2 regions of the Pseudomonas sp. GL_135 genome follow, and region 1 is predicted to be linked to the other one. Evidence: riboswitches for the same ligand, from Rfam matches in the RefSeq annotation. Region 1 holds a riboswitch; the other holds the start of a gene.
The links. Region 1 has a riboswitch for cobalamin ahead of AC3ISG_RS10580 (CbtB domain-containing protein). Riboswitches for the same ligand answer to the same signal wherever they lie in the genome.
Positions count from the first base shown of each region.

Region 2: linked by a shared signal. The riboswitch ahead of AC3ISG_RS13575 (ABC transporter substrate-binding protein) and the one ahead of AC3ISG_RS10580 (CbtB domain-containing protein) in region 1 are both predicted to bind cobalamin.

Region 1 is NZ_CM174408.1:2,371,983-2,376,166, forward strand. It holds gene AC3ISG_RS10570 (cobalamin biosynthesis protein) at 340-756, opposite strand; gene AC3ISG_RS10575 (CbtA family protein) at 753-1,472, opposite strand; gene AC3ISG_RS10580 (CbtB domain-containing protein) at 1,484-1,693, opposite strand; cobalamin riboswitch at 1,791-2,023, opposite strand; cobalamin riboswitch at 2,125-2,355, shown strand; gene cobW (cobalamin biosynthesis protein CobW) at 2,484-3,557, shown strand; gene cobN (cobaltochelatase subunit CobN) at 3,560-4,184, shown strand, end outside.
Region 2 is NZ_CM174408.1:3,067,194-3,071,377, reverse strand. It holds gene AC3ISG_RS13580 (FecCD family ABC transporter permease) at 1-674, opposite strand, end outside; gene AC3ISG_RS13575 (ABC transporter substrate-binding protein) at 686-1,687, opposite strand; cobalamin riboswitch at 1,829-2,022, opposite strand; gene AC3ISG_RS13570 (aspartate/glutamate racemase family protein) at 2,286-3,008, opposite strand; gene AC3ISG_RS13565 (aldo/keto reductase) at 3,069-4,064, opposite strand.

The DNA.
Region 1 (4,184 bases):
ACCACTGACGCTTTCCCGGCTAAAGCCGGTCCTACAAGATCGTGTCATATCTCAATGAATGCACGCGGTCTGCTTTAGTGGGACTGGCTTTAGCCGGGAAGGGGCCCTCGGGCACACCATCAAAATCTGCGGTGTGACCACTGACGCCTTCCCGGCTAAAGCCGGTCCTACAAGACCGTGTCATATCTCAATGAATGCACGCGGTCTGCTTTAGTGGGACCGGCTTTAGCCGGGAAGGGGTCTGCATGTACGCCCCCAAATTTGCAGTGTGACGCCTGGCGCTTTCCCGGCTAAAGCCGGTCCTACAGTTTGAGCCGGTCCTACAAGGGTTGGCCGGTCCTACAAGATTGCGGTTGCCAGCGCAAACGTCGCATGGGGGCTCTTTCGGCGGGGTATGGCCAGGGTCGCGGGCGAGCCGGTCAACCGCGTCGCCATCGCCAGCGCCGCGCTTTCTGCCACGCCGTAGCAGCCGGTGCGTTCAAAGGCGATGTCCGAGCGATGGCTCAGCTGTGCCTCGTAAGCCGCTAGATCATCCGCACTGAAGAACCCAATCGTCAGCCCCAAGCCATGGCCCAGTTCCAGCAATCCCGCCTCAGCCGACTTGCCGTCAATGGAGGCGAGGGCGGCAACGTCCTTTAGCTGAAGCTGACATTCGCGCAGACCATCCTCCATCAACTGCCGAAGCTCCAGCGCCGAACAGCCGCGCTGGCAGCCCAGACCGACCACCCACAGCGGTCGATCGCGCAACTCGTTCACAGAGCAGGGTTCAAACCGGCTTGCGTCGCGGGCATGCCACTACGACGAAACAGCCAGGCGCTGATCCAGCCCAGGGCAATCCAGAAAACCGCATTGGTCAGCAGCGACGCAATCTTGAATTGCGCTTCAAGGGCTTCCGGGGCGAGTGCCGAATGCACCGCCGGCTGAGGGGCGCCGACGATATGCGGCACCACCAGAATCATTGCGCCCACAACCTTCAACAGCCAGTGCCGGGCAAACACCATCAACGCCAACCCTGCAGCCGTGGAGGCAGCAGTGCCCACCCACCAGATCTGCCGTTGGGTCAGGTCCGCCGCGACGGTACCGGGCAGTTCGGGCGGCAGACCAAGAGTGGGCGCCAGCACAAACACGGCATAACCGGCCAATCCCCACAGCACGCCTTCGCGAGCACTCGTCGGCGTACGCAAGGTGTACAAGGCCGCCAGCATCAGCGCGAAACCGACCGCGACTACCAGATTGCCACCCGTGGTGGACAGCACGCGCTGCCAGCCGTCTTCAGGCTCCCAGGCTTCGGCGTCATGAACGTGGCCGGCCATCGCACCGTCGGCGTGCTCGTGCATCTCGGTAGCCGGAGCCTTTTCGTAGGTCTCCGCCTGCAGGATCAACGGCGCGACCGAGAAGCTCTGCAGCAGTGTCAACAACAGGGCGGCGAGCAGTCCGGTGAACCCGGCCGTTTGCGCAATTCGCTTGAACATGGCGGCAGGTCTCAATGGCAAGGGAAGGCGGAGCTGTGACGGGTGTCGTGTGCCGCGTTGTGCACCGCATCGATGTGGGAGAAACCGGCGAAGTACACCAGAAATGCACCGAGAAACATCGCGCTGACGGCGGCAACAAGGCGCTGGCTTTGCGTGGCAGTCACGGCCGTTGTGGTGTTGCTGGCGGTGCCGGACGTCTGGCGGGGTGTGCTGATGGACATGGCGCTTCCCTCTGAAGTGGTTTCAGCGGACGGAAAGGCGCAAAGACACCGCAGGCGAATGCCGGCAGTGCTCAACAGCGCCCGCCCACCGCGGGTTGTTATGGTGTGTTGTCGGGCCGGTCTCCGGGCTCGCGAGGGGCACATGCATCAGCCGTTACAGCCATCGTGCCTTCAAGAATCGCCTTCCCATATCGATGCCGACACAGTGGATCTGACTCTTCACTCGCTTACCGTTGCGGGGGCAGCACCGGACTGATGCACACCCGAAGGTCTGCACGCACCGGTTTCCCGTTTCACCCTGTGAAGGGCACCCGTAACAAGGTGTGTAGAAGACCACGCACGGTTCGAGTCGTCAATCTTAGGGTCATTCGGTGCGTCAATCGGCGCGGCAATCACTGCAACGGCGCGATTGACCGGCCTGCGGTCACTGCGTAGCCTTGCGCACTTGAGGTTCGCCGGCCGCCTTTTCATGTATCAAGGCCACCGGCGCTAAGAAGGGAATGCGGTTTCAAGCCGCAGCTGCCCCCGCAACTGTAAGCGGACAGTTTCATTGCACAGCCACTGCGCGAGCGGGAAGGCGCGATGAATGCCAGTCGCCTGACGATGCCTGTCAGCAACCGGACGCCGTGAGCCAGGAGACCTGCCTCGAATCGGACCGCCTGCAAGCGGCCGAGGAATTCCACTACAACCGGGCGGGGTGATCCGGTGGCGAATCGAACCGCGCGCCTGCTTCGGCCGGCCCTGCGCTGTTTTCGTCCTCGTTGCCCCGCCGCACGCCTGAGGGCAACCGATGAAAACACTGGCCAAACTTCCCGTCACCATCGTCACCGGCTTTCTCGGCTCGGGCAAAACCACCTTGCTGCGGCACATGCTCGACAACGCCGAAGGACGACGCATCGCCGTCATCGTCAATGAATTCGGCGAGCTGGGCATCGACGGCGACATCCTCAAGCAGTGCACCATCGGCTGTACCGAAGAAGAGGCCGTCGGTCGCGTTTACGAACTGGCCAACGGCTGCCTGTGCTGCACCGTTCAGGAAGAGTTCTTCCCGGTGATGCAGGAACTGGTCGCCCGCCGCGGCGACCTCGATCACATCCTCATCGAAACCTCGGGCCTGGCCCTGCCGAAGCCGCTGGTGCAAGCCTTTCAGTGGCCGGAAATTCGCAACGCCTGCACCGTCGACGCGGTGATCACCGTGGTCGACAGCCCGGCCGTGCTCGCTGGCACCTTCGCCGCGTTTCCGGATCAAGTCGACGCCCAGCGCAAGCTCGACCCGAACCTTGACCACGAATCCCCGCTGCACGAGCTGTTCGCCGACCAACTGGCCAGCGCCGATCTGGTCGTGCTGAACAAGGCCGACATGCTCGACGCCGATGCGCTGGCCGCCGTGCGCGCAGAAGTCGCCGAAGAATTGCCGCCAGCGGTAAAAATCGTCGAAGCGAACCGGGGGCAGCTGCCGATCAGCGTGTTGCTGGGGCTCGGCGCCGAATCCGAGCTGCACATTGATGGCCGCAAGACCCATCACGATCACCACGAAGGCGACGATCACGATGATCACGACCATGACGCCTTCGATTCCATCTCCATTACGCTGCCCCAGGCGGACGAATCGCTGTTGCTTGACGCGCTGACCCAGGCCGTCGTCCAGCACGGCATCCTGCGCGTCAAAGGCTTCGCTGCGATTCCCGGCAAACCCATGCGCCTGCTGGTGCAAGGCGTCGGCACGCGCTTCGACAAGCATTTCGACCGCGCCTGGAAGCCTGACGAAGCCCGGGAAACCCACCTGGTGCTGATCGGCCAGGAGCTGGACCCCGGCGTCCTCGAAGCGCAATTGCGCGCAGCTCTCTCAGCGATCAAAGGCTAACCATGCACCTGCTGCGCACTCAGCCCGGCGGCTTCGTTCCTGACGACAGCATCGCTGACCTGGGCCAGACCCCCGCCGAGCTGGTGATCCTGTGCAGCGCCGACTCGAATCTGGCCCTGCTGGCTGAAACCGCGCAGCAACTGCCGGGTGACTACCCGAGCCTGCGCCTGGCCAATCCGATGCAGGTGCAAAATCATGCATCGGTGGATTTGTACGTCGACGAGGTGCTGCGCCACGCCAAAGTCATCCTGATTTCCCTGCACGGCGGCATCGGCTACTGGCGTTATGGCGTCGAGCGGCTGGTGGAACTGGCGGCAAAGGGGGTGAAGCTGATTCTGGTGCCGGGTTGTGATCGCCCGGACCCCGAGCTGAGCGGCCTGAGCACGGAGTCTGCCGAAGACCGTGATCGGCTCTGGCATTACCTGCGTCAGGGCGGCAAGCACAACGCGCTGGCGCTGTTCAACTTCATCGCCACACGCTGGCTGGGCGGCGACTATCCCTGGGTCGAGCCGCAAACCTTGCCGCGCACCGTCATTTACCATCCGCAGAACACCAACGCCGATTTGGCCCGCTGGCAGGCCGATTGGCGCGCGGATCAGCCGGTCGCCGCCGTGCTGTTTTATCGCT
Region 2 (4,184 bases), 700 kb from region 1:
GCGCGCCGATGCCACAGGCACACCAGCAAACCGAGCACCACGACCGGCACCGACAGCGCCACCGACGACCAGCGCACGCCGCTGAGATTGCCCAGCAACCAGAACATGATCCCGCGGGCCTGCTCGGCATTGGCCGACTTGGTGATCAGGAAGGACGTCAGGGCGTTGAACAGCTGCGACCCGGCAATGCCCGCCAGGATGATCTGGCCGGCAGCGGTCTGGCCCCGCGAGGAGCGGGCGAGCAGGGCGACCAGCGCGAACGCGGCGATCGCGCCGGCAAACGCTCCGGTCGAGAGAGAAATCGTACCGGCGCCGATGCCGATGATCGCCACCAACACTGCGCCGGTCGACGCGCCCGCAGAAATACCCAGCAAGTAGGGATCGGCCAGCGGGTTGCGCAGCAACGATTGCAGGACCACGCCCGACACCGCCAGCCCTGCGCCGCAGGTGGCGGCAACGATGGCCCGGGTCAGGCGGTAGTTCCAGACGATGCCCTCGTCGATCGGGTCGAGGGGATAGCCTGCGGCCCACAGCTTGTTCGCCAGCACCTGAACGATCACCGGCAGGCTGATTGATGTCTCGCCAATCGCCACGCCCGCCAGCACCGCCAACGCCAGCAACGCGGCGGCCCAGGCACCGTGGCCGAAGATTCGGACGATGCTCGACCGGGGCATGCTGAATGACGTCATTGCGCTTGAGTGGCCTGAGCCAGTTGCTCGATGCCGTCAAACAGTCGCACGCTGGACTCCATGGCGCTGGCGTCCATGATCACGATGCGATTGTTTTTCACCGCATCCATATTGCGGGTGACCGGGTCAGAGCGGAGAAACGCCAGCTTCTTCTCGTGATCGTCGGCCGGGAAGCGGCGACGGTCCATGCGCGCGATGACCAGCACGGTCGGGTTGGCCTTGGCGATGGTTTCCCAGCCCACGGTCGGCCATTCCTCGTCGGAGTCGATGACGTTGCGCATGCCGAGGGTGTCGAGCATGAAATTGGGAATGCCCTTGCGCCCGGCCACGTAAGGGTCGACGTTGATGTCCGGGCTGGAAAACCAGAACACCGCCGAGAGGGGTGGATTGGCATGGGCTTTCGCCTGCGTCACCGCCTGGGCCAGCCGGGTTTGGTAACCCGTGATCAAGTGCTCGCCACGGTCCTGCACATCGAAGATCTGCGCCAGCTGTCGCAGGCTTTTGTACAGGGTGTCGATGCGGAAGGCTTCGAGGCGCGTGCCGTCGGCGCCCACCCGGTTGTTCTTGCCCTCGCAATCGGACGGCAGGATGTAGGTCGGGATGCCCAGATCGCGAAACTGCTCGCGGGTGCCGACGGCGCCCTGGGGCCCGACCATCCACTCAAACTGCACCGGCACGAAATCCGGGCGTTTGCCGATCACTGATTCAAAACTCGGCGCGTTGTCGGCCAGGCGCTCGATGCCGTCGTTGAGGGTTTGGTACTGGGGCAGCACGGGATTGAACCACAGCGAAGTGCCGATGACGTTCGGGCCCAGGCCGAGGGCGTAGAGCATCTCGGTGGCGGCCTGGCCAATGGTCACGGTTTTCTGCGGGGCGTGGGTGAAGGTCAGCGGTTCGCCGCAATTGTCCACGGTCAAAGGGTAGGCGGTCGACGCCGCAAAACCGGCGGTGGGCAAGGTCAGCGTGACGAGCAGGGCGGCGAGGCGGCGCAGCGGCATGAACAGCGATCTCCAGAAAGCCTGAGTGCTTGGCGAAGCAGGCGCTGGAAAGTCCACCCGACGGGCGCCCTAAGATGAGGGCGAGCACAGCGTGCGCGAGCGACGCGCGAACGGGAGTCCTTCCCCGGACACCCCGCCGGTGAATGAATATGCTGGCCGGCAGGTCTCCTGACTGGCGCATCATCGCCATGCTTCGGCCTTCCCGGGGTGACCCAGTGGCAAACAGGAAGCAGGGCTCAGCGCCTACAGTTGCGGGGACAGTTCCGTTTCAGCGCGCAGCGCGCTTGGGGATTCCCTATTAATTCCGAGTGGAAACCGGCGGCGGGGATACTAAACGATTCGGCGGGGAGAGGCGAATGCGGCGGCGGTGCATCGTTGGACCGAGCGACCTTCGACACCGGGCAGCAGCTGGACCGACGCAAAACTTTTGGGAGATGCAAACCTGTGGGAGTGACCGGGGTGGCGTTCCACCTTGCTCACGAAGAGGACAGTACATCCGCTAAATCTTCAGCGGCTGGAATGCAGCCTTCGTGAGCAAGCTCACTCCCACAGGGTATGTGTTTGCCATTCAATCTGGCGTGGGTCGGACACTGGGCGTTTAAAACTTGAACGGCCAACCCACGATCTTCTTCGGCCGTGGCGTCGAGTAGGTCCGCACTTTCGAGGTCTTCAACCCCAGACGCACCAGCGATTCGGCCAGCGCCACCGCTGCGGTGACGCCATCCACCACCGGCACGCCGGCACGGTCGCGGATGAGTTGATCCAGCCCGGCCATGCCGCCGCAGCCCAGGCAGATCACTTCGGCCTTGTCGCGGATCACCGCTTCGATGGCCTGCTCAACGATGGCTTCGACCGCACGCTCGGGCGATTCTTCCAGTTCCAGCACGCTCATGCCGCTGGCCCGCACCGACGCGCAACGCTCGTACACGCCGGCCAGCTTCAAACGGTCTTCGATCAGTGGCACGGTTCGGTCCAGCGTCGTGACCACGGCGTATTTATGCCCCAGCAGCATCGCCAGGCTGGCCGCGGCTTCGGTAATGTCCACCACCGGCACGTCGAGCAGTTCCTGCAAGCCCTCGCGGCCGTGCTCGCCGTAGCCGGCTTGAATCACCGCGTCATAAGCCCCTTCGTAGGACATGACCCGATCCATCACCGCAATGGCCGCCAGGTAACTTTCGAAATTGCCTTCCACTGACTCGGCGCCGAAGCGCGGGGTCAGGCCGATGATTTCGGTACCGGGGGAGGCCACGCTGCGGGCCTGTTCGGCAATGGTCTCGGTCATGGATGCGGTGGTGTTGACGTTGACGATCAGAATTCGCATGGACAGATCTCGCGCAGAAAACAAGGCCGGGCGTCTGGCCCGGCGTCGTTGCCCACGATATCAGTCTTTCATCGGCACGGGCGCCTGCAGGGCAATGAAGCCCTGATCGCGCATGGCCTGCCAGAAACCATCCGGCACCTGTGCGTTGAGCGCGGTGACGTCTTCGATGATCCGCGAGGGCCGGCTGGCACCTGGAATCACCGCTGCCACCAGCGGGTTGGCGAGGACGAACTGCAGCGCCGCCGACTTGATGTCGACCTGATACTGCCGGGCGATCTCCTGAATGTGCGCCACCTTGTCGAGCATTGCCGGCGATGCTTCCTGATACTCGAAATGCTTGCCGCCCACCAACACGCCGGAGCTGTAAGGCCCGCCGACCACGAACTCGGCGTTGTGCTGGCGGGCCTTGTCGAACAGCCGTTGCAGCGGCTGGTCATGGTCGAGCAGCGAATAACGACCGGCGAGCAGGAAGCCGTCGGGCTGGGCCTCTTCCAGGTCCAGGGTCAGTTCGCACGGCTCGACGCGGTTGACGCCAAGGCCCCAGGCCTTGATCACGCCTTCTTCGCGCAGTCGGGTGAGGGCACGGAAAGCGCCGGTGCGAGCGATGTTGAAATGCTCGATCCAGGCATCGCCGTGGGCGTCCTGGGCGACGTCGTGAACAAACACGATGTCCAGCCGATCGGTGTTCAAGCGTTTCAGGCTCGCTTCAATGGAACGCAGCGTGGCATCGGCGGAGTAATCAGTGACGATCTTGTTTTTCAGGCCTTCAGCGAACGGACCGCTGCGGGTCTCGGTGTCGATCTCGTCGGAAATCAGCCGACCGACTTTGGTGCTCAGGGTGTACGCGTCGCGGGGGACGCCGGCGAGGGCCTTGCCCAGACGCTGTTCGGACAGCCCGGCGCCGTAGATCGGTGCGGTGTCGAAGTAGCGAATGCCCTGGTCCCAGGCGGATTGAACGGTGGCCGCCGCTTCCTCTTCGTCGATGGTGCGGAACATGTTGCCCAGCGGCGCGGAGCCGAAGCCGAGGCGGCCGATGATCTTGTCGTGCAAACTCATGAGGGGTGTCCTGTGCGGTGGGGCGGGTCTGGATGTCCAGGCTGCATGGCGCTGCGCTCGCCTGGGCAAAGCAGCGCGATGAAACCGGCGAAGCTTCTTTACTGACTGTTGATTGCCCCA